3 regions of the Burkholderia sp. THE68 genome follow, and region 2 is predicted to be linked to each of the others. Evidence: predicted binding sites of a transcription regulator. Region 2 holds the regulator's gene; each other region holds the start of a gene.
The links. Region 2 encodes FliA, which starts transcription of late flagellar genes. Its sites were predicted from a motif close to CTAAAGTTTNNNNNNNNNNNGCCGNTA; they were not measured.

Region 1 (9,569 bases), on a different replicon from region 2:
TCCGCGCCCGCCGCGACCTTCGATTCGCGTCCACCCGGCGCGTCTGTCGCTCCCGCAGGGCGAAGCCTCGTTCTACCGCGCGTCACGCGTGGTTTCTCCACTCACGGGTTCTCTTTTCGATGCAGGCAACACCTCTGTCCGACGCCCCGCGCGCGGCCGGCCGTGCGCTCACGCGCGGCGATTACAAGACGCTCACGCTCGCCGCGCTCGGCGGCGCGCTCGAGTTCTACGACTTCATCATTTTTGTGTTCTTCGCGCCGGTCATCGGCCAATTGTTCTTTCCGCCGTCGATTCCTGACTGGCTCCGTCAATTGCAGACTTTCGGCATCTTTGCGGCGGGCTACCTCGCGCGTCCGCTCGGCGGGATCATCATGGCGCACTTCGGCGACCTGCTCGGCCGCAAGCGCATGTTCACGCTATCCGTGCTGCTGATGTCCGTGCCGACGCTCCTGATGGGCCTCTTGCCCACCTACGCGTCGATCGGCCTGATGGCGCCCGTGTTGCTGCTGCTGTTCCGCGTGATGCAAGGCGCGGCGGTCGGCGGCGAAGTGCCGGGCGCGTGGGTGTTCGTGTCGGAGCACGTGCCGGAGCGTCATGTCGGCTATGCGTGCGGCACGCTGACGGCCGGCCTGACGGCGGGCATTCTGCTCGGCTCGCTGATCGCGACCGCGATCAACAAGACGTTCGCGCCGGCCGAAGTCGCCGATTTCGCGTGGCGCCTGCCGTTCCTGCTCGGCGGCCTGTTCGGGCTGTGCTCGGTCTATCTGCGCCGCTGGTTGCACGAAACGCCGGTCTTCGCCGAACTGCAGAAGCGCAAGTCGCTCGCGGCGGAGATTCCGCTCAAGGCGGTGCTGCGCGACCACCGCCGCGCCGTCATAATTTCGATGCTGCTCACGTGGATGCTCTCGGCGGCGATCGTCGTCGTGATCCTGATGACGCCGACGCTCCTGCAGAAGCAGTTCCACATCGCGCCGGCGACGGTGCTGGTCGCGAACTGCGCGGCGACGCTGTGCCTCACGATCGGCTGCGTGCTGTCGGGCGCGATCGCGGGCCGGATCGGCGCGGGCAAGACGATTTTCATCGGCGGCGTGGCGCTCGCCGTGTCGTACTGGCTGATGTTCCGGCAAGTCTCGCTCGATGTCTCCGTGCTGTTGCCGTGGTACGCGCTGGCGGGCTTTTTCGTCGGCGTGATCGGCGCGATTCCCTTCGTGATGGTGAAAGCCTTCCCGCCTGCCGTGCGCTTCTCGGGCATCTCGTTCTCGTACAACGTCGCGTATGCGGTGTTCGGCGGACTCACGCCGATCGTCGTCTCGCTGATGATGAAGTCGAGCCCGATGGCGCCTGCGATCTACGTCGGCGCGCTGTGCGCGATCGGCGCGCTGACGACGCTGTTCATCAGGGAAAATCGCTGATTTTCTTGTTCGATGACGGCGCGTCGCTTCACCGGCGCGCCGTTTTCATTCGGCTTTCACGTTTCAGTCCACGCCGAAACATCGAGCGCGCGACGCGCCTACGATGAACGGCATGAACTCGAACCTTTCCTCATCCGAAACGCGTCTGTCCGTGCGGCAGATGCTCGTCGTGACGGCGACCAGCGTCGGTTTCGTCGTCTCTCAACTCGATGTCTCGATCGTCAATGTCGCGCTCGCGAGCATCGGCCACGATCTGCACGCGAACGTCGCGAGCCTGCAATGGACCATCGACAGCTACGCGCTCGCCTTCGCGGCGCTGATGCTGTCGGCGGGCTCGCTCGGCGACCGCTTCGGCGCGCGCCGCATGTTTCTCGGCGGCCTCGCGCTGTTCGCGCTGGCGTCGCTGGCCTGCGCGTTTTCGCGCGATGCGCCGCAACTGATCGCCGCGCGCGCCCTGCAAGGCGTCGGCGCCGCCGCGATGCTGCCGAACTCGCTCGCGCTCCTGAATGCCGCGTGCGGCCACGACCGGCGCCTGCGCGCGCGTGCGGTCGGCCTGTGGACGGCGGCGGGCGCGGTGTCGATCGCGGCGGGGCCGATCGTCGGCGGCGTGCTGATCGCGGCGTTCGGCTGGCGCAGCATCTTCTGGGTGAATCTGCCGATCTGCGCGGCGGGCATCGTCGCGACGCTCGTGTGGGTCGGCAAGCCGCGCGCGAACCGAGCGCCGCCGTCGCGCGGCATCGACCTGCCCGGCCAGGCGCTCGCGATCGTCGCGCTGGCGGCCCTGGTCGGTGCGGTGATCGAACTGCGTCCGCTCGGACCGACGCATCCACTCGTCTTCGGCGGCCTCGCTCTGGCGCTGGCGGCGGGCGGCGCGTTCATCGCGATCGAGCGCAAAAGCCCCGCGCCGATGCTGCCGCTCACCCTCTTCTCCGAGCGCACGTTCAGCGCGGCGGTCGTCTTCGGTATCGGCGTGAATCTCACCTACTATGGAATGGTCTTCGTTCTGAGCCTGTATTTGCAGCGCGTGCTCGGCCACACGCCCCTGCAAACCGGCCTCGCGTTTCTGCCGCTCACGGGCGGCTTCCTGATCTCGAATCTGGCAAGCGGTCCCGTCGTCGCGCGCTTCGGCTCGCGTGGCCCGATGATTTTTGGCGCGCTGCTCGACGCCGCCGGTTTCGCCGCGCTTGCCTTCGTCGATGCGAGCACGCCCACCGCCGCGCTGCTCGTGCCGTTCCTGCTGATTCCATCGGGCATGGGCCTCGCGGTCCCGGCGATGACGACCGCGTTGCTCGGCACCGTCGATCCGCAGCGCGCGGGCACGGCCTCGGCGGTGCTCAACACCGCGCGGCAGGCGGCGGGCGCGATCGGCGTCGCCGCGTTCGGCGCGCTCGCGGCTCACGGCGACGGCGCGGCAAGCGCGGATCACATCGTCGACGCGGTGCGCTGGTCGGCGGGCGTATCGGTCGCGCTGTTGCTGTGCGCGGCACTGATCGCGCGTCAGGTGAGCAATCCACCAGGCGCAAGTCCGGACGCGGCGCGATGCCGGACAAAGCCGAATGAAGGTTGAACGGCAGCGGGAACGGCCGTTGCGAGTCTCAGGCGAAGCGCCCTGCCCATCGAACCGTTGAGGAGAACACCATGTCGACGATGCCCCGCTCCCCCGAGGAGCCGCTCGAACCGGACCCGGACAAGCTGCTCGACCCGGACGCCGCGCCCAACCCCGACGACCCGGACATGCCCGACGGCCCGGATTCCGCGACGCCGATGGTGCCCGCCGATCCGAAGAATGGCGAGCCACGCATGTAAGTCATCGAGCGACGCACAAAGCAATGCCCGCGCGACCGTCCTGGCCGCGCGGGCATTTTTCGTGGTAAGTCCGGCGCAGCGTCCGTCTACAGGCTCGTCGTCTGCACCGTGCCGGTTTCCAGCGCGCGCTCGATCAGCGCTTCCTGCTGCGCCTTGCGCACGGCATCGGCGACGAGCGTACTGGGCGCTTCCACTTCCGCCTTGATCGCGGCGATGATGCCGTCGGCCTCGACGATCACCAGCGACTCCGCCGAATCCGCGCGGCTGATGATGACGCGCGCCGGTCCACCGCCTTCCGCGATGCTCGCGCAGAACTGCATCTTTTGCCCGCCTATCACTTGCTCGAATGTTTGAATCATCGCTGTCTTCCGCGTTGGTTGGACAAAAGCTGACACAGGCCACGCACGCTTTCGCGCGCGGCCCGCTGTCTGATTGATTCACGCGCGTGCGCCAGGTTCAATTCTGTAAGCATGTGGGCAGCGACGCAAGCTCAACGTCTCGCATCCTCGAGTTCGCGAAGGATGGCGGCAGTGGCGTCGTCGGCGGGAAAAAATGCTTCGATCGCGAGTTCGGACAACGTGATATCGACCGGTGTGCCGAAAACCGTCGTCGTGCTGAAGAACGACAGCACGCCGTGTTGCGTGCGCATGCGCAGAGGCACGACGACCGGATCGGTTTCCCCGCGCGACGCGTGCCCGGCATGCGCAGGCGCGGGATACGCGTCGAGTTCCGCGAGCAGCGCGACGAGCGTCGCATCGCCCGACACCTCGATCTGCCGACGCAGCCGCGCGAGCAGATGCGCGCGCCACTCGTGCCAGTTATCGATGGCGTTCGCGAGCCCTCGCGGATGCATCGACAGGCGCAGCACGTTCACTGGCGGCGCGAGCAGTTCCGCATCCGCCGATGCGACGAGCGGCGCGAAAGCCGCGTTGGCCGCGATCATGGTCCAGTGACGACCGACCGCGAGCGCGGGAAACGGCTCGTGGCCCTTCAACACCAGATCGACCGCGCGGCGCGCCGCCGCGAGTTGCGGATCAGCAAGCCCACGCTCGCGATACAGCGGCGCATAACCCGCCGCGACGAGCAGCGTATTGCGCTCGCGCAGCGGCACATCGAGCTGCTCGGCGAGGCGCATCAGCATCTCGCGGCTCGGCAGCGAGCGGCCCGATTCGACGAAGCTCAGATGGCGGGTGGAGACATCCGCCACGCCCGCGAGATCGAGCTGGCTCATGCGTCTGCGCTGGCGCCAGTCGCGCAGCAGCGTGCCGACGGTGGTTTGAGCGATGGTATGCGCAAGAGTCGAGTTCATGCGAGCGATGTTATCGAAGCGCACGCGCACAATCCATTACCTGCGACGTAAGCGCTCCAGGACCGTTCCGCCCACGACGAACGACCGTAAGATTTACTGCGCAAACATTTGCGCAGAAAAAGTTGCGCGCGTCACCCTAATGTCCGGGCATTAAAAGCCGATAAGCCACACAACAAGCGAACAATGCGTCGCGAGCCGTGCGCGCCTCAATCCCGAGCACGCACGGCCCGCGACGCCCGGACATTGGCGGAGAAATCATGTTTGTCATCATCGGATGGGTCCTGGTCATCGGCTCGGTGATCGGAAGCTTCATCGGCGTCGGCGGCCACCTTGCCGCGCTCGTGCAGCCGTTCGAGCTGCTGTGTATTTTCGGCGCGGCGATCGGCGCGTTCGTCGTATCGAACCCGACCGCGACGCTGAAGAAAACGCTGCAATCGGTCCCGAAGGCCTTCAAGGGCGGCGGCTATACGAAGGAAAAGTATGTCGCGTTGATCGCGCTGCTCTATGAACTGCTGCAGAAGGCGCGCAAGGAAGGAATGATGGCGCTCGAAGCCGATGTCGACGCGCCCGAATCCAGCCCGCTCTTTCAGAAGTACGAGCACGTGATGGCCGATCATCATCTGCTCGATTTCATCGTCGACTATCTGCGCATGATGTCGGCGGGCAATGTCAACGCGCTCGAAATGCAGGATCTGATGGACGAAGAGCTGGAGACGCATCATGCCGAAAGCTCGGTCGCCGCGAACGCGATCCAGAAGATGGCCGATGGCCTGCCGGCGTTCGGTATCGTCGCGGCGGTGATGGGCGTGGTGCACACGATGGGCTCGGTCGGCGCCGCGCCCGCGGTGCTCGGCGAGATGATCGCGGGCGCGCTGGTCGGCACGTTCCTCGGCATTTTGCTGGCGTATGGCTTTATCGGCCCGCTCGCCGACCTGCTCAACGCGAAGGGCGTCGCCGAAGCGAAACCGTTCCAGTGCGTGAAGTCCGTGCTGCTTGCATCGATGAACGGCTATGCGCCGACGGTGGCCGTCGAGTTCGGCCGCAAGGTGCTCTTCACCGCCGATCGTCCGAGCTTCAAGGAACTCGACGACGCGGTGCGCGCGACCAAGATGCCGAAGGCGGCTTCGTAACTTCACGACATAGACATCATGGCTGAGAAACCATCACGCGATCCGCTGCAGTCGGTGCTTGCGCCTACCGTCGTCGTGAAGCGCAAGAAGAAGGCGCACGGGCACGGTCATCACGGCGGCGCATGGAAGATCGCCTACGCCGACTTCGTCACCGCGATGATGGCGTTCTTTCTGCTGATGTGGCTGCTCGGATCGACGTCGAAGTACGACAAGGAAGGCATCGAGCAGTACTTCAACACGCCGCTCTCCGCGTTGTTCGGCAACGATGGCGGTGCGTCGGCGCATACCAGTGTCATCACGGGCGGCGGCAAGGATTTGTCGAGCACGCGTCCGGGCGAAGGCAACAAGACTCAGACGCAACCGGTACCGCAATCGATCGCGCGCGCGGCGGTGGCGATGGATGACTTGCAGAAGTTGCAGCAACTCAAGCAGAAGCTGATGGCGTTGATCGAACAGATGCCGGCATTGCGCGCGTTCAAGGATCAGATTCGTATTGCGATCACCAGCGAGGGATTGCGCATCGAGATCGTCGATTCACTCAAGCGGCCGATGTTCGCTTCGGGTAGCTCGAAGCTCGAAGGCTATGTGACGACGATTCTGACCAACATCGGCGCATCGTTGAACGATGTCGACAATCGCGTGTCGATTGCGGGGCATACGGATGCTGTGCCCTATTCAGGCAATCAGGCCGGGTATTCGAACTGGGAACTGTCGAGTGAGCGCGCGAATGCGGCGCGGCGGGCGCTGGTTGCCGGGGGCATGAAGGAAAGCAAGGTGCTGCAGGTGCGGGGGCTTTCTGATGTGCTGCCGCTCAATAAGGATGTCGTCGATGAGCCGACCAATCGGCGTATCAGTATTCTCGTGCTCAATAAGGCCGCCGAGCAGGCGTTCTTTCGTGATGGCGGGCGCACGACGGTGGATCAGACGCAGCCTGTCGATGGTGCTATTCCTGCGGCCGTGGCGGCCAGGTCTAATGTGCCGGTTGCTGTCGTGAAGTAGGGGGTTTTGTTTGTCGCCGGATCCCAACAACGTGTCGGTCTATTAGCGTTGCCCCTGTGCGGGGCGGCACCTACTTTCTTTGCTGCTGCAAAGAAAGTAGGCAAAGAAAGCAGCTTTCCCCATCCAAAGCACTTCATGCCGGCCGCGGCACAGGCGATCAGTCTTGGCACAGCAGTAGCGAGTGCCCTCGTAGGCCACATCGGGCTTGGACCGCGCACGGTCTGCCGCTTCGCACCACACGCGTGGCTGGTTCAGCACCAAATAGATCCGTCCCGCTTCGCGGCCGATGGGTACATCGGGTCTGCGTGCGCTTCTGCGTATCCTTTTTCTCGTCTGTTTCGCTTGCATACCCAACGGCAGCGCGCAGCGCTGTGCCGGAACTGTTTCGTGCTGAACCAGCGCGCTCAAACGACTAGCTTGTCAGACCGTGCGCGGTCCAAGCCCGAGATAGCCTTTGAGGGCACTCGCTACTGAGCCCACGAACAACGAGAATAGTGGCCAAATTGCGTGTGACCGCGGGCGTATCGAGCTGCTTTCTTTGGTTACTTTCTTTGCAGCAGCAAAGAAAGTGACTGCCGCCCCGCACAGGGGCAACGCCAATAGACCGACACGAATACAGGATCCAGCGACAACACCCGAGCGCCACGGCATTCACCCAAGCCATTCAGCAACCGTCTGCACCACCAGCCAGACATTCGCCGCACTGATCACCGCAAAGAGCGCCCAAACGACGATTCGCATAAACAGCGTGTTAGCAAACACCCCCATCAACCCACGATCATTCGTCATCCGAATCAGTGGATAAAGCGCAAACGGCAGTTGCAGACTCAGAACCACCTGACTCGCCACGAGCAACTTACCAACCGCCCCATTCCCCAACACATACACCCCGATCAACGCCGGCACGAGTGCGAGCCCCCGCGTAATGAACCGCCGCTGATAACACGGAATCTTCAACCGCAGAAAGCCTTCCATGATCACCTGCCCCGCAATGGTCCCGGTGAACGTCGAGCTTTGGCCTGACGCAAACAACGTCACCGCGAAAAGCACCGCCGCCAGTCCCGTCCCGACGATCGGCGCAAGCAGCTTATAGGCATCCTCGATCTCGGTGACTTGCGTATGCCCCGTCGCATGAAACGCGGACGCAGCAAGAATCAGAATCGCCGCGTTGATCAACAGCGCCAGAACGAGCGAAACGATCGTATCGATCCGCGAAAGACTGATCGCCGACGCAAGGCTCTTCGCATCACGATTCACGACCCGCGTCTGCACGATCGACGAATGCAGATACAGGTTATGCGGCATCACGGTCGCGCCGAGAATCCCGATCGCGAGATAGAGCGGCTCCCGATCGCTCAATGCGTGAATCGAAGGCACGAGCCCCGCCGCAACCGAAGGCCAATGCGGCTTCACGAGCACGAGTTCGACGATATACCCCACACCGATCGTCGCGATGAGCCCGAGCATGATCGCTTCGAGATCGCGGAAATTCTTGCCCTTCAGGCCAAGCACGATCAGCGTATCGAACGCGGTGAGCACCACGCCCCAGATCAGCGACACCCCGAACAGCAAATGAAACGCAAGCGCGCCGCCCAATACTTCCGCAAGATCGCACGCGATGATCGATAACTCCGCGAGCATCCATTGCACATTCGCGACCGGTTTCGCATAACGCTCACGCGATAACTGCGCGAGATCCTTCCCCGTGACGATGCCGAGTCGCATCGACAGACATTGCAGCACCATCGCCGCAAGGCTCGACAGCACGACGACAAAGAGCAGGCCATAGCCATATCGCGATCCGGCTTCGATATCCGTCGCCCAGTTGCCCGGGTCCATATAACCAATGGAGATGAGCAAGCCGGGGCCGGCAAACTGCAGAAGCTTCTTCCAGAGCGGCGCGCCTGGCGCGATGGCGACCGAGCCCTTGACTTCGGACGGGCAGAACGGCGCGGTGGCAGTGGTCGGCAGTTTGAACGGCAATTTATCGGTTCCTGATTTTGAAAGGCTTACAAACCGTCTCACGCGGGCGAGTCTATCACCGGCTGTCCGCGATGACAGATGCCCGTCGACGAGCTTTCACAGCTGATTCAGCAGACGCTCCAATCTGACCATAACGCCATCTGATCGCCAGCATCTCGTCACGGTCCGACGAATAGAATCCAGTGGTGGCTGTGGTAAGCGTGCCGACGCTGCACATCGCGCAACCCGCACGCCGCGTTCATCCTTCACTCGCTTGAGGAGTACGCCATGAAACTAGTCACACGCATCGCCGTCATCGCACTCGCCGCCGCACCGCTGGCCGCGTTTGCACAATCCGAAGGCCTCACGCGCGCCCAGGTCAAAGCGGACCTCCAGCGCGTCGAACAAGCCGGCTATAACCCGTCCGAGCGCGATGCGTTCTATCCGGACAACATCCAGGCTGCAGAAGCGAAGGTGCAATCATCGACCGCCTATGGATCGTCGTCCGATGGCTCGTCCGCTTCCGGTCAACCGGCCACGCAGAACGCCCAATAACCGGTCCTTCGCTTCATCGAGATACGCGCGGCTACCGCCGGCTGCGAACGATCCCGCGCCGTCTCGCTCACCCTCTCCTCATTTCGCGCCAGCGCGTCCGTCGCAAGTACCCGACGCACAGAGTTACTCGCACTGAAGCCGCGCTATTCCCGGTTTCAGTGACACAAGCACGCGGTCCTGACCACGTGCTTTCGCAAGCTTGCTTTCAAATCGCCTAATCTGACAGACGCGCCATATTCAAGCCATATTGTCGTTGGTACCCGGCCACTACCATAGCGACACTGATGGCGAATCGCCCGCCTCGTTCCGTCATTGCGTCTCGCGCGCCGCACCCGCTTCTCTTGCAGCGCCCTTCCCAAGCATCTTCCGAACGACTCAATGTGGATAGTCAACGTT
Region 2 (9,569 bases):
GTTCGACCTTCGGAAGGGACAGCAGACGCCATGCGAAGAAGTCTCCTTTGAATATCCGATGCGGCCGGAACGCGCGCCGGACGGTGAGCGAAATGCCCTAAAGCTTACGCCGTCGGGCAAGTGTTCGAACAGCGGCGAAGCGGAATCTTTTTCCGGCGCGCGCGAGCTTTCACGCCGGACGCCGTATTCCCATCAGCCGAAATACCCCTTTTTCTCACCCTTTATCCAGCGATGGGCAAAAGGCGAAGTTCGCAATAATGGCCTCACTGAAAAGCGGGCATCGCAATGAATCGAGTGAGCCCGCTGGCTAAAGATCGCAGTCTCACCTCATCGGGGGCAAGTTTGAACATTCGTAAATTCATCGGCGCGAACAGCCGCGACGCACTGCGCCAGGTTCGTGAAGCGCTCGGACCCGATGCCGTGGTGCTGTCCAATCGCACGCTGGATGATGGCTCCGTCGAGATCGTCGGCGTCGCGGACAGCGATATCGCGTCGATCTCGCCCGCCGCGAATGAGCAGGCCGTGCGCTCGTCGGGCACGTCGCGCGCCGCGCTGGCTGCTGCGGCGGCCGCGCTGCCGGCCAGGCAAGCCGCCGCGAATCCTTACGCGAGCGGCGACGTGTTTTCCTCGGTCTTCGGCGCGAACACCGACGCCGACGATGAAGACGCGCTCACGCACGAACAAGAAGCCGACGACGAAGCGCCGCGCACGATGGCCGATTCGAATCCCTGGCTGATCGAGCACGCGAAGCGGATCGCGCAGCAGGCGACGATGCCGTCGAACCGTCCGCTCTCGGCGTCCGCCGCCATTGCGCGTGGCATGGGCGTGCCGGTGCCGGTAGCGCGGCAGGAAACGCGCGCCGAAAAGACGCCGGAAACGGGCAAGTACGCATTGCGCCAGCAAGCGCCGGCGACTCGTGCGCCCGAAGTTCAGGCGCCGGTGCAATCGAAGGTCGAAACGCCCGACTGGGCGCGCGAAGCCGCGCAAGTCGCCGCGCGTCGCGCCGCGCAGAAGATCAACGCGAGCGCGCCGCACGCCGAAGCACCGGCCACGAACGCCGCGCCCGCCACGCCGGAAGGCGCTTTCGAAGGTTTGCCCGCGAACGCGGCTGCGGTCGTGACCGAAGCGATCCGCGCGCGCATGGAACAGGTGGTCAACGAAACAGTGATGAACGAGCTGTCGTCGATGCGCTCGATGATGGAAGAGCACTTCTCCGGCTTGCTCTGGGGCGAGCGCCAGCGTCGCAACGCGACGGGCGGCGCGCTGACCAAGCGTCTCTTCGCAGCAGGCTTTTCCGCGCAGCTCGTCCGCATGGTGGTCGACAACATGCCGGAGATGGAAAGCGTGGAAGGCGCGCTCGAATGGGTGCAGCAGGTGCTCGAAACGAATATTCCGGTGATGGACAGCGAAGACGCGCTGATGGAGCGCGGCGGCGTGTTCGCGCTGATGGGCCCGACGGGCGTCGGCAAGACGACGACCACCGCGAAGCTCGCGGCGCGCTGCGTGATGCGCTTCGGCGCGAGCAAGGTCGCGCTGCTCACGACCGACAGCTACCGGATCGGCGCGCACGAGCAACTGCGCATCTTCGGCAAGATTCTCGGCGTCTCGGTCCACGCGGTGAAAGACGCCGCCGACCTGCAGCTCGCGCTGTCCGAGCTGCGCAACAAACATATCGTGCTGATCGACACGATCGGCATGAGCCAGCGCGATCGCATGGTTTCGGACCAGATCGCGATGCTGTGCGGCGCGGGTCAACCGGTGCAGCGCATCCTGCTGCTCAACGCGACCAGCCACGGCGACACGCTCAACGAAGTCGTGCAGGCATACAAGAGCGCGCCGGATCAGCCGCCGCTCGCGGGCTGCATCCTCACCAAGCTGGACGAGGCGACCAATCTCGGCGGCGTGCTCGATACGGTGATCCGCTACAAGCTGCCCGTGCATTACGTATCGACCGGCCAGAAGGTGCCGGAGAACCTGTACGTCGCGACCAAGCGGTTTCTCATCAAGAGCGCGTTCTGCATTCCGCGCGACGGCTCGCCGTTCGTGCCGCACGACGAAGAAGTGCCGGCGCTGCTGTCCGCTTTGTCGGCGCGCGCCACGACCGAAATGCATGGGGTGCACTTTGGATAAGCTCGTGCTCGACCAGGCGGAAGGTCTGCGACGGCTCCTCACGCGTGCCGGTTCGCGCGTGGTGGCGGTCGCGGGCGGTCCGGCGGGCATCGGCTGCTCGTCGGCGGTGGTGAATCTCGGCGCGGCGCTGTCCGTGCATGGCAAGGACGTGCTCGTGATCGACGAGCATCGCGATTCGGCATCGGTGAGCCGCATGCTGGGCCTGTCCGACCGAGGCGCGCTCGCCGCGGCGATGTCCGGCCGCCGCGCGCTCGCGGATGTCGTCGAGCGCACGCCGTTCGGCTTCTCGCTGATCGCAGCACCGCGCGACGAGCGCATCAGCCACGATGCCGCCCAGTGCCGCGCATTGCTCGATGGTCCGGCGGACATCGTGCTGATCGATGCGCAACTGGACCGCCACGGCGCGCTGTCGAGCCTCGCGGCGCAGGCGCATGACTTTCTCATCGTGACGCGGGTGGCCGCGTCGGCGATCACCGAGGCGTATGCGTGCATGAAGCGTCTGCACTACGCCCATGCGATCGGCCAGTTCCGCGTGCTCATCAATCACGTGCAGAACCCGGCCGACGCGGCGGTCGCGTTCGACAACCTGTCGGGCGTCGCGAGCCGGTATCTGGCCGTGTCGCTCGTGCAGGCAGGGTATGTGTCCGAGGATGCGCGCGTCGCTCGGGCGAAGGATCTCTCACGCTGCGCAGTCGAAGCGTTCCCGGCCACGGCCGCGGCGCGCGACTACCGCGCGATAGCGGCGGAGCTCCTCCACTGGCCGATGCGCCCCGCGCCTTATATGCGCGCGGCGGACGGCCAGGCAGACGCGCGAATTCCGGTTGGCGACTCTGAACAGGGCGGGCGGGAGGCGACGCATCGTGCGGTTGCGCTTCACGACTTTGCAATGAGCAGCACGGCGTCGATGTGATCAAGATAGGTGACCAGGATGTATAACGCCCAAGGCAAACTCTCACAGTCCGACGTGCTGACGAAATATGCACCGCTCGTTCGCCGGCTGGGGCTTCAGCTCGTCGCCAAGATGCCGGCGAGCGTCGATCTCGACGATCTCATCCAGGCCGGCATGATCGGCCTGATGGACGCGGCGAGCCGCTACAAGGAAGATCAGGGCGCGCAATTCGAAACGTATGCGAGCCAGCGCATTCGCGGCGCGATGCTCGATGAGCTGCGTGCCAATGACTGGCTGCCGCGCAGCATGCGCAAGACCTCGCGCGAAGTGGAATCGGCGGTGCACAAGGTCGAGCAGAACCTCGGCCGCTCCGCGAGCGAGACGGAGATCGCGGAGCACATGAACTTGCCGCTTCCCGAGTATCAGTCGATGCTTCAGGATTTGCACGGCAGCCAGCTGATCTACTACGAAGACTTCGACCGCTCCGCCGACGACGAACCGTTCCTCGACCGCTACTGCGTCGACCGTTCGGACCCGTTGTCCGCGCTGCTCGACGACAGTCTGCGCGGTGCGCTGATCGAAGCGATCGACAAGCTGCCCGAGCGCGAGAAGCTCCTGATGAGCCTCTACTACGAACGCGGTCTGAACCTGCGCGAAATCGGCGCGGTGATGGAAGTGAGCGAGTCGCGCGTGTGCCAGTTGCACAGCCAGGCGGTCGCCCGTCTGCGCGTGAAGCTGCGCGAGCAGGCGTGGACGAGCGTCGAGGCCTGATTCAGTTCGTTTCGAAGTCCCGCGTCTCGGCGAAGACGGTTTTGCCTTCGCCGAGACTTTTGGCGCGGTACATCGCGCGGTCGGCGGCGCGCAGCACGGCGGTCATGCCGGACTGATGCGCGGCCGTCGCACAGGAAAGCAGACAAGCGCCGATGCTCGCCGACACCGACACCGGCCGCTCCTGCACCGACGTGAGCGCGTTCAGCACGGAGTGGATGCTGTCGGCCACTGCGAGCACGGCCGCCCGGTCGCGCACGTGATGCGCGAGCACGACGAACTCGTCGCCGCCCAGTCGCGCGATGGTGTCCGTCTTGCGCATGCGCTTTTCGAGCGATTGCGCGAACGATTGCAGCAGCATGTCGCCGACGGCGTGGCCGTAGGTGTCGTTGACTTCCTTGAAGCCATCGAGATCAATGAGCAGGAGCGCGGTGGCTTGATTGCCATCGGTTTCGCGTGCGTTCATCGCGCGATCGACGATATGTTCGAGCGCGTATCGGTTGGATAGACCTGTGAGCGGATCAGTCGATGCCTGACGCGCGAGATCGCGATTCGCGCTGCCGAGCCGGTCGACGAGCACGCTCAGATAAACCGATGCGCCCAGCACGCTCAGCCCTAGACCGATCGCGGCGGGCAGATTCGCGTGCCACCACGGCTGCCAGATTCCCAGCGCCACGACGATGACGAGCGCCGTCGTGCACGAAACGGCGAGCGTGCGCTTGCCGTAACGGCATCCCGAGCCGATCAGAAACCAGAAGATCACCCAGATGAGCGGCAGCGCGATGGCGCCGCCCGCGGCGAGCGCGAGCCCGAGAATCGATTGATCGGCGATGGTCGTGACGGTGAGACGCTTCTCCGAAGGAGACGCCATGCGGCTGACGATCAGCAGCGTAACCGCGCCGTAGGACACATAGAGTGCGACGATGCGTGCGACCAGCAATGCATCGTGCGACGGGCGGAGCCAGGTAAAAATGCCGTAGGCCAGAAGAACCGCCGCTCCCATCCAGACCCGCAGCGTGGCCTGCTCGCGTTCGGGATTCCGGTGCTCGGACCATGCGAAGGCATAAGCCCGGCGTGCCGGTTGATGCGCCTGCTCCATACTGAACCCCTGGGTGGTGATTTCTTGCTTTTATCTTGCTGTTATGACCTGCGGCCCCGTCGCATGGCATCGGTTGAGTGGAGTGGCATCGAGTTGCACCGAGCGAGCGATCCGCTATTTTGCAACGTTTTGCGAAGACGCTGTGTTTCGTGTAAGAACGGCTTTCGGACTTCTATTTCTGATTCACTGCGATGAGCGAAGGAATGCTTTCCCTGGCAGGCGAATGGCTGCCGATCTGCAATAGCGAGGACGTGCCCGACGGCGGCGCGCGCGGGTTCATCGTTGCCGATGAGCGCATCGTCGTGTGGCGCGACAGTATCGGCGCGGCGCATGTGTGGCGCGATTACTGTCCGCATCGCGGCGCGCAGTTGTCGCTCGGACACGTGATGCGCGATCAGATCGTGTGTCCGTATCACGGCTGGCGTTATGACATCGAAGGGCAGTGTTTGCGGATTCCATCGAATCCGTCGTTGCGTCCATCGAAGCGTGCGTGCGCGACGACCTTCGCCAGCGAAGAGAAGTATGGCGTCGTGTGGATGTGCTTCGGCGAGCCCGCGCATGCGCTCGATTTCTTTCCCGAAGCCGAGATCGCGGGCGGCCGGCGCATCAATCTTGCGCCGCAGACGGTGAGGTCATCGGCGCCGCGCGTGGTCGAGAACTTTCTGGATATGGCGCACTTCTCGTTCGTGCATGCCGGGATTCTGGGCGAAGAGGCGCATACGGAAGTGCCGGATTACGACGTCGTGCAGACTGCCGATGGAGGACTCGAAGCGCGGCAATGTCGATACTGGCAGCCCGCGGGCATTCCGGGACAAGGCGGCGGCGCGATGATCGACTATGTGTATCGCGTGAAGCGGCCGTTGATCGCGAGTCTCACGAAGATGGCGTCGGGCGGGCAGGGCGCGTTGCACATCATGCTGGCGGCGTCGCCGGTGACGCAGACGGAAACGCGCGCGTGGCTCGTTTCCATTCACGAGGATGATTCGACGCACAGCGACCAGGAGCTTTACGACTTCAATATGGAGATCCTGATGCAGGACACGCCGATCGTGGAGTCGCAATGGCCGCAGCGTCTGCCGCTCGATCTGGATGCGGAGTTGCATCAGCGATGTGATCGGATGGCGGTGGCTTACAGACGGTGGCTGGCGGGGATGGGGTTTGGATGGGGGACGGTGATCGCGGGAGCGGCCGCAGAATGATCGCGCGTCAGGGAGAAGATTTGGCGCGCCCGGCTGGGATCGAACCAGCAACCCCTGCCTTCGGAGGGCAGTACTCTATCCATTGAGCTACGGGCGCATCGGAGGGATGCCTTGCGAAGAAAGAAGCACACCGAAAGGCGGCTGCAAGGCCCATGCGAATCCGAGAGGATACCTGTTTTCCGTGACTTCGTCCATCGCATGGGGACGGACGCATCGCGCTAAACATCGCCGCAAGCATCACACGATTCGGGTAAACGCCCGCTCCACTGCGTCCGCCACCCCGCGCCGACAGTTAAGCGTTCCGTCTATAATCGACCGTGCCTTTCCCCAAGGCGCGCCCAAGCGCAATGCGGTAGCTGTCACGCTGTCACTGAACCGACTCACACCAAAAAACGGGAGACGAGACAAGCATGAGCGAAGCACCCCACGGAGCCCCGATCAAGACGCCCGGCCAACTCATCGCCGCGATCATCGCGGGATTCGGCATCCCGGTCGCCATCATCATCCTGCTCGCGGTGTACGTGAACAACTCGACGCGTGTCGGCGCGGGCACGGACATCGAGCAATCGGTGAAGGAACGCATCGCGCCCGCCGCGCAGGTCGATGTCCGCGACGCCAACGCGCCGCGCGTCTACAAATCCGGCGAGGAAGTCTTCAAGGCCGTGTGCTCGGCCTGTCACGCAACGGGCACGGCCGGCGCGCCCAAGTTTGGCGATGCTGGCGCGTGGGCGGCGCGCATCGGCGAAGGTTACGACACGCTCCTGCACAACGCGCTCAACGGCAAAGGCGCCATGCCCGCGCGCGGCGGCACCAATCCCGACGATTACAGCGACTTCGAAATCGCGCGCGCGGTCGTCTACATGGCGAACGGCAGCGGCGGCAAACTGGCGGAGCCGGCTCAACCCGCTTCGGGCGCGGCGGCAAGCGCGAGCGCGCCGGGTGCGGCAGCGGCCCCGGCAGGCGCGAGCGCCAACGAGAACGCTCAAGCGGCTGCGGCCGTCGCAGCGCTGGCGTCCGTACCGCAGGCGGCGGCGCCGGCAGCGGGCGCCCAAAGCGCCGATGCCGCACAGGCCGGCAAGGCGCTCTACGAGCAAGTCTGCCAGGCCTGTCACGCAGCCGGCGTGCTCAACGCGCCGAAGTTCGGCGACAAGGCCGCATGGGCGCCCCGCCTCAAGGAACCGATGGACACCGTCTACAACTACGCGCTGCACGGCAAGGGCGCGATGCCGCCGAAGGGCGGATCGAACGCGCCGGATGCGGACGTGAAGGCCGCCGTCGATTACATGGTGAACGCGGCCAAGTAACGTTTTCGCCGGGCCACAAAGAAAAACCCTGCGTTTCATGGCGCAGGGTTTTTTTATTTGAAGCACGAAAAAGGCATCAGCTCTTCTGCAACATCGCCTTGAGCATCGCCATGCGGTCCTTCGGCGAAAGCGGCTTTTCCTCGGCCGTCGGCGGCGGCGCGTCGTCGAGCAGCATCTCCGGGATGAAACGCGACGGCTCGCACACCACCGTCTCCCGCGCGCGCTTTCGTTTCTTGCACCAGTTCAGATGCAGGCTGCGCTGCGCGCGCGTGATCGCGACATACATCAGCCGCCGCTCTTCCTCGATGCGCGCATCGTCGACGGGCGCGTCATCGTCCGAGCCGCCGCGATGCGGCATGATGCCTTCCTCGACGCCCACCAGAAATACGTGCGGATACTCCAGCCCCTTCGACGCATGCACCGTCGACAGCCGCACCGCATCCGGATCTTCGTCCTTGCCTTCGAGCATCGACATCAGCGCGACAGTCTGGATCAGGCCGAGCAGGTTCTTGCCTTCATCGGCGAAACCGTCGGCGGTGTCGTAGCCGGTCTGCTCTGTTCCGGGCGCGGCTTCCGGCTTCGTGCCCTTGCGCTTGAGCCATTCGAGAAATTCGAGCACGTTCTGCCATTTCGATTGCGCCTGGCGTTCGTCGTACGCGTCGTAGAGATACGCCTCGTAGTGGATGGCTTCCATCATGTCGTCGAGCACTTCGGTCGCGGGATCGCGCGCCGCGCGGTCCGACAGACGACGAATCCACTCGCAGAACGTGCGCAGCGGCTCGACCTGCCGCGCCGAAAGCCGCGCCTCGATGCCGCCCATGAACACCGCCTCGAACAGCGACACCTTCGCCGCGCCCGCGAACGCGCCGAGCGCTTCGAGCGTCGTGTTGCCGACGCCCCGCCGCGGCGTCGTGATCGCGCGGATGAACGCGGGATCGTCGTCGGGATTTGCGATCAGACGCAGATACGCGATGAGGTCCTTGATCTCGGCCTTGTCGAAGAACGACTGCCCGCCCGACAGCACGTAGGGAATCCGCTCGCGTCTCAAGACCTGTTCGAAGATGCGCGCCTGAAAGTTGCCGCGATAGAGAATCGCGTAGTCGCGAAACTGCGTGCGCCGCTCGAACTTGTGCGCCGACAGCCGGAACACGACGGATTCGGCCTCGTGCTCTTCGTCGTTGCAGCCGGTGACGGTGATCGTGTCGCCCATGCCGTGCTCGGACCACAGCTTCTTCTCGAACAGCTTCGGATTGTTCGCGATGACGTTGTTCGCCGCCGTCAGAATCCGCACCGTCGAGCGATAGTTCTGCTCCAGCTTGACCACGTGCAGCTTCGGAAAATCCTTGCCGAGCTGCGCGAGGTTTTCGAGCGTCGCGCCGCGCCAGCCGTAGATGGCCTGATCGTCGTCGCCGACCGCCGTGAACGCGGCGCGCGGGCCGGCGAGCTGCTTCAGCAATTCATACTGACAGGCGTTGGTGTCCTGATATTCGTCGATCAGCAAATAGCGCAGGCGGTTCTGCCACTTGTCGCGTACCTGCTCGTTCTGCGCGAAAAGCTGCGCGGGGCGCAGGATCAGATCGTCGAAATCGAGCGCCTGATACGCGTGCAGCGTCGCCGCATAGCTGCGAAAGACGATCGCGGCCTGATGCTCGTCCTCGTTGCTCGCGAGCACGGCGGCCTGATCGGGCGAGACCATCGCGTTTTTCCACAGCGAGATCGTCGACTGCACTTTGCGGATCAGCCCCTTGTCCGTCGTGCCGAGCTGTTCCTGAACCATGCCGAAGCAATCGTCCGAATCCATGATCGAGAACTGCGGCTTCAGTCCGACGTGCTCCGCTTCCTGGCGCATGATCTGTACGCCGAGCGAGTGAAAGGTGCAGATCGTCAACTGATTGACGGGAATCTTGCGGCCTTCCTTGCCGGGCGTCGTGAGCGTCTTGCCTTCGAGCAGCTTCGCGGTGCGTTCGCGCATTTCGAGCGCGGCCTTGTTCGTGAAGGTGAGCGCGGCGATGTGCTTCGGCTCGAAGCCGCGTCCTTCGATCAGATGCGCGATCTTCTGCGTGATCACGCGCGTCTTGCCGCTGCCGGCGCCGGCGAGCACGAGACAGGGACCGTCGAGATAGCGCACGGCTTCGCTTTGCGCGGCGTTCAGACCTGCGGACATCGTTCTGGGCTTCTGG
Region 3 (9,569 bases), 740 kb from region 2:
GAACCTGCGGCTGATGCGGTGAAACCGCAAGGTCATCAGCACGGCGACGCTCGCGAGCCCGGCGGCGAGTCCCCACCACAGGCCTTTGGGACCCAGCTCGAAGTGGAATGCGAGCACGTAGGCGGTCGGAAAGCCGACGCCCCAGTAGCCGAACGCAGCGGCGAGCATCGGGATGCGCGTGTCCTTCAGGCCGCGCAGGCAGCCCGAGCCGACCGTCTGCATGCCGTCGACGATCTGGAACACCGCCGCTACGCCGAGCAGCGACGCCGCGAGCGCGACGGTGTGCGCGTTGGCGGGGTCGTCGAGATGCAGATACAGGCCGACGATCGCGCGCGGCACCGTGATCAGCACGAGCCCCGAGCACATCATGAAGCCGACGCCGAGCGCCAGCGCGACGAAGCCCGCGTGACGCGCCGCGACGGGCACGCCCGCGCCGACCCAGTAGCCGACGCGCACGTTCGCCGCCTGGCCGATCGCGAGCGGCACCATGAACGCGACCGATGCGACGTTGAGCGCGATCTGATGCGCGGCGAGCGGCGCTTCGCCGAGCAGTCCGACCATCATGCCGGTGGCGAGAAAGAGCGTCGATTCGACGCCGTAGGTGATCGCGACCGGCCAGCCGATGCCGAACAGCTCGCCCATCAGCGGCAGGCGCGGGCGCGCGCGCGCGACGAAATGCCTGTAGCGCGGCCGCAGATGCAGCACCGCGACGAGCGCGATCGCGATGCCCCAGACGGTGATCGTGGTCGCCGCCGCCGAACCGAGAAAGCCTTCGCGCGGCAGCCCGTACGCGCCGTGAATCAGCCCGTAGTTGAGAAAGCCGTTGACGAACACGCCGCCGATCGAGATCCACAAGAGCCGCCGTGCCGCGCCGATCGCGGGCAGAAACGCGCGCATCATGCCCACGCCGATGAGACTGCCAGGTGTCCCCCAGCGCAACACCGCGCAGTATTCGCCGACGTTCTTCGCGAGCGTCGCCGGTTCGTGGAACGCGAGCAGGATCGGCTCGGCGTAGCTCAGCAGCACGAACGCGGGCACGGCGAGCAGCACGGACAGCACGAGACCGGTCCAGTAGATGCCCGGCACGCGATCGTCGGCGTTCGCGCCGCGCGCGTGGGCGACCGACACTGACACCGATGTCAGCACCCCCTGCAGCAGCGTCACCACGACGAAAAAGAGGTTCGCGCCGAGGCCGCCGGCGGCGAGCGCGTCGGGGCCGAGCGAGCCGAGCAGGATGGTGTCGGTGACGCCCATCGCCATCTGCGAGAGCTGCGCGATGGCGAGCGGCGCGGCGAGGCGCGCCGTGTCGACGGCGTGACGCGAGAGGCTCGGCGGTCCTTGATGCGCGCGCGTGGCGCGGGTGACGTGCGGTTGCATGGCTGATCGGATGGAAACAAAGACGGCGCGACAGTCAGTGCACTGAACGCCGCCGGACTGGAATGCGGAAGGGCAAAGAGCGGAGCGCGATGCGCAACACGCGCTGACGGAACGACCGACGCTGCAAACCCGGCGCTGAAACCAGAACGAAAGACGACTAGCTTATTGCGTCGCGTGCGGCATGTCGATGACGCGTTCGCTTATGGCCGGGTTTTCTCAATCGCGCGGCGTGCGCGCGCAAGTTCCGGCGACGCTATTCGGGCGCGCGCACGTGAATCGTCTGGCCGTCGAGCTTCACCTTCTGGCCCGCGCGGATCTTGCAGGTCTTGCGCATTTCCACTTTGCCGTCGACGGTGACGTCGCCCATTGCGACGCGCGCCTTCGCGGAGCCGCCGCTATCCGCGAGGCCCATCAGCTTGAGCAGGTTGTGGAGTTCGACGAAGTCGCCCGTGAGGGTGAATTGGAGTGGCGGCATGGGGGCGGGCGCAACGGAAAGCGGAGAAAGGCATCCATGATAAACCACCGCCGCCGGCGCGCCGGGCATGCGCCGTGCTGTTGGCATCGCGAGGACCGGTTATCGGACCGCAAGTGCTTCGACTGGCAAATGTAGCCAGATGAAACCGTCGGTAACAATGACTGGTTTTCGAGAACTTGCCCGATCGAGGTCCGGTCCGACCGTTTGATCGATGCAGCTTCGGTCATCTTTCCAATCGACAAAAGTCGCGCGGATCGCTCGCTTCACCGTTGTCAGAGCGCCGCCGACGCCAACTAAAGAGAGGACGAACTCATGACTCGCGCACGAATCCTTTTGATCGGTTCCGCCATCGCCACGCTCGCCGCTTCGGGCGCCTACGCGCAAACCGCGCCGCAGCCCGCGCCGATGGAACCGCAGACCATGCAGCCGGCGACGCCGCCGCAGCAGAACGTCGTCGCGCCGGCGCCGACCGATCCGCTCGTCCAGCGCCGCAACGCGAACGCCGAGGCGAACGCCGAATATCGCGCGTCGAAAAAGGCGTCGAAGGCCGAGCTGAAGGCACAGAACCAGCAGGCCAAGTCGCAATACAAGGAAGAGGTGAAGAACGCCAAGATCAACCGCAAGGCGGACAAGGACGCCGCCAAGGCGGAATTGAACGCGACGGAGCCGAGCACGCCGAAGGACACGGGCCTGCAGCACTGAACGTGACGCGTCGCGAGACCGGCGAAGTCCGGTTTCGCGGCTCAGATACAGGGAGGACATGATGAACAGAAAAACCCATGCACTGCTTGCCGCGCTGATCGCGGGGACGTTCGCGAGCGTGAGCGCGACATCGTTCGCGCAGACGACGAGCGACGCGCCGAGCGCCGCCGACCAGAAGGCCGCGAAGGAACAGACGAAGGCCGACAAGAAGGCGGCCGTCGCGCAAGCCAAGGCCGACAAGAAGAAAACCGAGGCGCAGTCCGAAGCCAACGAAGCCGCCGCCGACGCGAAGCTGAAGAACGCGAAGAAGGCGGAGTAACACGCGCTTTTTTGCAGCGATGCGAGCCCGGTTCCCTGCGGACCGGGCTCGTTGCATTTGGGGCCAAAAGCCTTGCCGAGCCAGAGACTTGCGCGCGCGGGTTGTATGGATATACAGTGTGCGTCACTCTTTTCCCGCCGCCATCTCCTCACGTGCTCACGCTTCCCGACACCGCCGACGCCGCCTCCGCCTCCGCCGCGAAACAGGTGGCCGACTATCTCGCGAAGCTCAATGAGGCGCAGCGCCAGGCCGTCGAATTCGGCGTCGATGAACCCGGCCGCGCGGGAGGGCCGCTGCTCGTCATCGCGGGTGCGGGGTCGGGCAAGACGAACACGCTCGCGCATCGCGTCGCGCATCTGCTCGTGAAGGGCGCCGATCCGCATCGCATCCTGCTGCTCACGTTTTCACGCCGCGCGGCGCTCGAAATGACACGCCGTGTCACGCGCATCGCGATGAACGCGCTCGGCACGAAAAGCGCCATCGCGCAGGGGCTGACGTGGTCGGGCACGTTTCACGGCGTCGGCGCGCGGTTGTTGCGCGATTACGCCGACCTCGTCGGGCTCGCGCCGTCGTTCACGATCAACGATCGCGAGGATTCCGCCGATCTCATGAACCTCGTGCGGCACGAGCTCGGTTTGTCGTCGAAGGAGAAGCGCTTTCCGGCCAAGTCGACATGCTTCGCGATCTACTCGCGCGTCGTCAATACGGGCGCGACGCTCAGCCACGTGCTCGATCAGTCGTATCCGTGGTGCCGCGAGTGGGAAGCCGATCTCAAGCGCCTGTTCGCCGCCTACGTGGCCGCCAAACAGGCGCAAAGCGTGCTCGATTACGACGACCTGCTGCTCTACTGGTCGCATCTCGCGGCGGAGCCGTCGGTGGCGGCGGATCTCGCGAGCCGTTTCGATCACGTGCTCGTCGACGAATATCAGGACACCAATCGCCTGCAGGCGTCGATCCTGCTCGCGATGAAACCGGACGGGCGCGGCCTCACCGTCGTCGGCGACGATGCGCAATCCATCTACTCGTTTCGCGGCGCGACGGTGCGCAATATCCTCGATTTTCCGGGCCATTTCGATCCGCCCGCCGCGACCGTCACGCTCGATCGCAACTATCGTTCGACGCAACCGATCCTGGAGGCGTCGAACGCCGTGATCGGGCTCGCGTCCGAGCGCTACACGAAGAATCTCTGGACCGACAAGGCATCGGCGCAAAAGCCGCGCGTCGTGTCCGTCGCCGACGAAGCGGATCAGGCGCGCTATGTCGTCGAGAAAGTGCTGGAGGCGCGCGAGTCGGGCATGAGGCTCAAGTCGCAGGCGGTGCTGTTTCGCGCCGCGCATCACAGCGCGACGCTCGAAATCGAACTCACGCGGCGCAATATTCCGTTCGTGAAGTTCGGCGGTCTCAAGTTTCTCGATTCCGTCCATGTGAAGGACGTGCTTTCGGTGCTGCGCTGGGCCGAGAATCCGCGCGATCGCGTGGCGGGCTTTCGCGTCGCGCAATTGCTGCCGGGCATCGGGCCCGCCATCGCTGCGCGTCTGCTGGATAGCGTGAGCGCGCCGGATGCGGTTGCTGCGGGCGCGATCGCATCGTTCGCCGCGCCCGCCCGCGCCAGCGAGGACTGGCCGCGCTTCGTCGGCCTGATGGCGAAGCTCTGCGGGCGCGAGTCGGGCTGGCCTGCCGAGTTCGAAATGATCCGCCGCTGGTACGAGCCGCACCTCGAACGCAATCACGAGGACGCGGCGATCCGCATCGGCGATATTTTGCAGATGGAGAGCATCGCGTCCACGTATCCGACGCGCGAGCGCTTTCTCACCGAACTCACGCTCGATCCGCCCGACGCCACCAGCGACGAATCCGGCGTGCCGCTGCTGGACGAGGACTATCTGATCCTCTCGACCATCCATTCGGCGAAGGGCCAGGAATGGCGCAACGTGTTCGTGCTGAACGGCGTGGACGGTTGCATCCCGTCCGATCTCGGCACCGGCAGCGACGAGGAAATCGACGAGGAGCGGCGTCTTTTATACGTCGCGATGACGCGCGCGAAGGAAGATCTGCACATCGTTACGCCGCAGCGTTTCTACGTGCACAACCAGACGCATCTGGGCGACCGCCACGTGTGGGCGCAACGCACACGCTTCATCCCGCCGCATCTCATGCAGAACTTCGAAGCGGCGGCGTGGCCGCCGGTGATCGCGCCCGCAGCACCGACGGCGGCGGGACTGGCGGCGGCCGCGAAAGCGAAAATCGATATCGCGGCGCGCCTGAAGGGAATGTGGGAGTAGGGCGGAGCTCGCCTCAGCACTTCAGCGCTGCGCGCGCGTGGTTCGCGGCGCGCGCGGCGTCGGCGCGAAGATGCTGCGCAGCCACGCGGCGAAACGCGTGAAGCCGTCATAAGGCTCTTCGATGAACAGCTCGGGCCGCAGCGAGCGCAGATACTCCAGCACCTGTTGCGCTTCCTGCTTCGGAATCGAGCCGTAAACGATGCCGAGCCGCAGCAGGCCGCGCAGCTCGCCGAGCTTTTCCCGCGCGTTCGAACCGACGCTCGTTTCCACCAAAATCTTGGTTTCGTACGCGCGCTGGCGCAGCGAATCGGCGAGACGCCACGCGGGCGTCTGCATCTTTTCCTCGACTTCGCGAATGTCCGCCGCCGCCGACTTGATCTGCGAAGCAAGCACGTCCACTTGCGACACATCGCCGTTCGCTTCGGTGACGATCGCCGTCGCCCACTCGCGCGACGCCTTGATGAGGTCCTCGGCGGTCCAGTCGGCGCGGATCGCGAACGCGAAACCGTGTTCGGCCGCCTGACGGATCAGGATTTCGACGACATCCGGAAATTCCTTGTCGAGCGCGCGCTTCGCCCACGCATACTGGCCGTGCGTGAGCATGCGCTGCACCGCCTGCTCGGTGAGCGGCGTGTGGTTGTCGAGCAGCTTCGCGCGCAGGAAGTCCTCGAACGACGGCGTGACGAATTGTGGATCCAGCTTCAGCGACAGGCGCAGAAACGCTTCGAAGTCGCGCTGCAGCGAAGCGATGGTCTCGTCGCGAAGCGAAAGGGTGATTTGACGCATGTTGGTTCCCGGTTCCGCCGGTCGGTCGCCCGATGGCGGGAAATGCTGGCGGCGCCGCTTCTCAGGGCGGAGTCCATTCGTTTCTGATAACGGCGCGCTTTCCGGGAACTTGAGGTTTCTTTGCAGCTTTTTGAAAGCCGATCGATACGTGAGCGCCGAAGAAGGCTCAGCGCAGCACAGCGAACTGCCACGCGAAAAACACCGCGAGCGCCACCGCAATCGTCAAAAGCGGGCGTTTCGTGAGCACGCAAACGATCACCGCGACGATCGCCGCGACGAGCTGCGGATTGCGCCAGGTGATCTCGGCGCCGTTGCCGTGCGGCGAGACTGTCATCGGCACGATGATCGCGGTGAGCACCGTCACCGGCACGAACGAGAGCGCGGTACGCACGACGGGCGGGAAGGGCAGGCGCTCGCCCAGCACGAACACGGCGGCGCGGATGGCGAAAGTGATCGCCGCCATGCCGAGGATCAATGCGACGTAGTTCATTGCGTGCGCTCCTTGGCGTTCTTCAGGCGATGTTTCGCCTGCGGCCGGTTTTCCATCAGCGTGAGCACCATGCCGACCGCCACGCCCACGAACACCGCCGCGAGCAGACCGAGCTTGTACGGCCAGCCTTGCCACGCGAACGACAGCACACCCGAAGCGAGCGCCGCCGCGATGAAGCGCACGGCCACCAGTTGCGGCACGATGATCGCGATGAAGGTCGCGACCATCGCAAAATCGAGTCCGAGCGATTTCAAACCGGGGAACGCCGCGCCGAACAGCAGGCCGGCGAGCGTCCACATCTGCCAGTTCAAATACATCGCGACGCCCGAGCCGAAGAAGTAATGCGGGCCGATCTCGCCGGGCGGGCGCTTCTGATAGTGCGCGTAGGCGACCGCGAAAACTTCGTCGGTGAGAGTCCCGGCGAGCGCCCAGCGCCAGCGGCGCGGCAGATGCGCGACATAGGGCGCGAGCGTGGCCGAATAGAGCACGTGACGCAGATTGACGACGAAGGTCGTCGCCAGGATGACGGCGAAGCTCGCATGCGATGCGATCAGGCCCACCGCGATGAACTGCGCGGAGCCGGCGAACACGGCAAGCGACATCAGCTGGCCGTGCCAGAGCGTGAGCGGACTGGCGGTGACGAGCGTGCCGAAGATCACGCCGAAGGGCGCGGCGCCGATCATCATCGGGATGGTGTCGCGGGCGCCGGCGGCGAATTCACGTAGCGCCTGGCCGGACGGTTGTGCGGGTGTTGCTTTCAAGATGTCCTCCTATGGAAGCGAGGATACGCAAGACGCCGGTCCGGATGCTTGTACGTTCTTGCGCTTTCCCTGCGCTTTCCCTGCCTTCGCGCGCATTCAGCGCCAGCGGCCGGGCGGCACGCCGAACGTGCGTTTGAAATGACGCGTGAAATGGCTCTGATCGGTGAAGCCGCTCGCCGCCGCGACGTCCGTCACGGAGGCGCCCGCGCGCAACGCCGGCAACGCGCGCACGATCCGCATCTGGTTGCGCCACGCGTGCGGCGCGAGACCGGTTTCGCGCGTGAAGAGACGCGCCGCGTGGAAGGTCGAAAGGCCGACCGTCTGCGCGAGTTCGGCGAGCGTGACCGGTTCGAGCAAATCGTCGGCGAGGCGGGATTTCATCGTCGCGACGCGATTTGCGTCGGTCGCGAGCGGCGCGATGCCGGGGCGCGCCAGCGCGTGGCGGCCAAGCAGCGTCGTCACGGCATCGACGAGGGCCAGTTCCGCGGCGAGCGGATCGGCGCCGTTTTCCAGCAGCCGATGCGCGACGACCAGACGCCGCGCCAGATCGGCGTCGCGAACGATATCGACCGGAAACCACGGCGACGACTCCGGCCGGCCCGACATGTCGCGCGCGAGATTCTCGACGAACGGCACCGGCAGATAGAACACGCGATAGCGCCAGCCCGCATCGACGGCGCGCGCGCCCGTGTGCACTTCGCCAGGGTTGATGACCGGCACCGAGCCGGCCTCGGCGACGTGATGCGCGCCACGATAGTCGTAGCACTCCGCGCCCGCTTCGATCACGGGCACCGTGTAGGCGTCGTGCCAATGCGGCGAGAATTCGTGATCGTAGTATTCGGCCGTCACCATGTCCGCGTCGGGCACGAGCGACGAGCGCCAGTAGCGTGCGGCATTGCGGAAACGGGCGGCGTTCATCGTTGCGATTTTTGAGACGGGCGGAATCGCTCAGTTTACAACTTTGTTTCGCCGCAGGCCGGACAGTTGGACGTCACTTCACCGGTATGGTCGTGCCTTCGGGCACCGGCACCGCCGTCACGCTGTTCTTCGGGCTGCCGGTCGCGATCCGGTCGCTGTAGGTCAGATAGACGAGCGTGTTGCGCTTCGCATCGACGATACGCACCACATGCAGCGTTTTGAAGATGAAGGACATGCTGGCGGAGAACACGTCGCTCTTCTGCTTGAGCGGCTGTGCGATCTTGATCGGAGCGACCTGGCGGCAGGCGATCGACGCCTCGCTCGGATCTTCCGCGATGCCCAGCGTGCCTTTCACGCCGCCGGTGCGCGCCCGCGACACGTAGCAGGTGACGCCCTGAACGAGCGGATCGTCGTAAGCGTCGACGCTGACGCGGTCAGAACCGGTGAAACGGAAATTCGTGTTGACGCTGGCGATCTCCTCCGCGTGCGCGAGCGCCGCGCCGAAGAGAGTGGCAATCGATGCGGCGAGGGCGAGGACGGAGCGTTTCATCGTCATCCTTCGGAAAAGAGAAAGGGCGTCGTATTGTATCGACGCCCTAGGTCTTTTGATGCATCGCCGCGCTGCCGGTCAATGAAAGATCAGATAAAGAATCACCAGCACCACGACCGGTACGCCGAGCAGCCATCCGAGCAGATAAGGCATGTTGTCCTCCTTCGCGTGTTGTTTTCGACGACTTCAGTATCGCGAGGAAGTCCGCTGCACGTTAGCCGTGCACGTCCGAATTCTGTGTAGGTGTTGTCCTATCGAAAGTTACAAAGGGTTTACGGATTCGTCATGCCATCAGACGGCTCTTCTTCGCCGGACGGTCGTGATACAGCGTGCGAACGTAGTCGAGATGGGCGCCCGCGCACTCGCGCGCCCGTGCCGGATCACGCGCGACGATCGCATCGAAGATCGCGCGATGTTGCGCGAGCAGGTTCGCTTCGACTTCGTCGTCGTAGTCGACGAGGCGGTGGGACGTGAGCATCGACTCGCGGACCAGTTCGTTGAGTCCGTGCATCACGTGTGTGAGCGCGACGTTGTGCGTCGCGTCCGCGATCGCCAGATGGAACGCCGCATCCTTTTCGGCGATACGCGTGCTTTTTTCAGCGACGGCGATCTGCAACGCGTCGAACGCGGCAGCGATGCGCGCGAGGTCGGCTTCGGTGGCGCGCTCGGCGGCGTAGGCAGTGGAGAGGGTTTCCAGGCCGTGCCGCAGTTCCAGCACGTCGGCGCTCGCGTCTGGTTGCTGTTCGAGCAGGGCCGCGAGCGGGCGCGACACCAGCGGCGCCGTCACATCCGACACGACAAACCCGCCGCGTCCGGCCGGGCGGATGAAGCCGTCGGATTCGAGCCGGATGAGCGCCTCGCGCAGCGACGGGCGCGACACGTTCAGTTGCTCGGCCAGATCGCGCTCGG

Region 1: a site for FliA is predicted at 4,664-4,690, ahead of motA (flagellar motor stator protein MotA). Genes of this name have one in related genera too.
Region 3: a site for FliA is predicted at 6,029-6,055, ahead of BTHE68_RS09325 (DUF4088 family protein). Genes of this name have one in related genera too.

The regions. Positions count from the first base shown of each region.
Region 1 is NZ_AP022316.1:531,775-541,343, reverse strand. It holds gene BTHE68_RS15995 (MFS transporter) at 120-1,412, shown strand; gene BTHE68_RS15990 (MFS transporter) at 1,516-2,979, shown strand; gene BTHE68_RS15985 (hypothetical protein) at 3,051-3,218, shown strand; gene BTHE68_RS15980 (hypothetical protein) at 3,305-3,577, opposite strand; gene BTHE68_RS15975 (helix-turn-helix domain-containing protein) at 3,709-4,527, opposite strand; gene motA (flagellar motor stator protein MotA) at 4,785-5,657, shown strand; gene motB (flagellar motor protein MotB) at 5,676-6,656, shown strand; gene BTHE68_RS15960 (Nramp family divalent metal transporter) at 7,308-8,639, opposite strand; gene BTHE68_RS15955 (DUF4148 domain-containing protein) at 8,907-9,173, shown strand; gene BTHE68_RS15950 (efflux RND transporter permease subunit) at 9,552-9,569, shown strand, end outside.
Region 2 is NZ_AP022315.1:2,696,086-2,705,654, reverse strand. It holds gene BTHE68_RS12870 (thiamine pyrophosphate-binding protein) at 1-32, opposite strand, end outside; gene flhF (flagellar biosynthesis GTPase FlhF) at 343-2,130, shown strand; gene BTHE68_RS12860 (MinD/ParA family ATP-binding protein) at 2,123-3,040, shown strand; gene BTHE68_RS12855 (RNA polymerase sigma factor FliA) at 3,059-3,790, shown strand; gene BTHE68_RS12850 (GGDEF domain-containing protein) at 3,792-4,886, opposite strand; gene BTHE68_RS12845 (Rieske 2Fe-2S domain-containing protein) at 5,090-6,085, shown strand; tRNA gene BTHE68_RS12840 (tRNA-Arg) at 6,107-6,182, opposite strand; gene BTHE68_RS12835 (c-type cytochrome) at 6,496-7,389, shown strand; gene BTHE68_RS12830 (UvrD-helicase domain-containing protein) at 7,466-9,553, opposite strand.
Region 3 is NZ_AP022315.1:1,959,113-1,968,681, reverse strand. It holds gene BTHE68_RS09350 (MATE family efflux transporter) at 1-1,377, opposite strand, end outside; gene BTHE68_RS09345 (RNA-binding S4 domain-containing protein) at 1,631-1,852, opposite strand; gene BTHE68_RS09340 (flagellar biosynthesis protein FlhF) at 2,165-2,554, shown strand; gene BTHE68_RS09335 (hypothetical protein) at 2,616-2,873, shown strand; gene BTHE68_RS09330 (ATP-dependent helicase) at 3,026-5,155, shown strand; gene BTHE68_RS09325 (DUF4088 family protein) at 5,177-5,941, opposite strand; gene BTHE68_RS09320 (AzlD domain-containing protein) at 6,108-6,431, opposite strand; gene BTHE68_RS09315 (AzlC family ABC transporter permease) at 6,428-7,192, opposite strand; gene BTHE68_RS09310 (helix-turn-helix transcriptional regulator) at 7,289-8,110, opposite strand; gene BTHE68_RS09305 (CreA family protein) at 8,184-8,660, opposite strand; gene BTHE68_RS09300 (FadR/GntR family transcriptional regulator) at 8,944-9,569, opposite strand, start outside.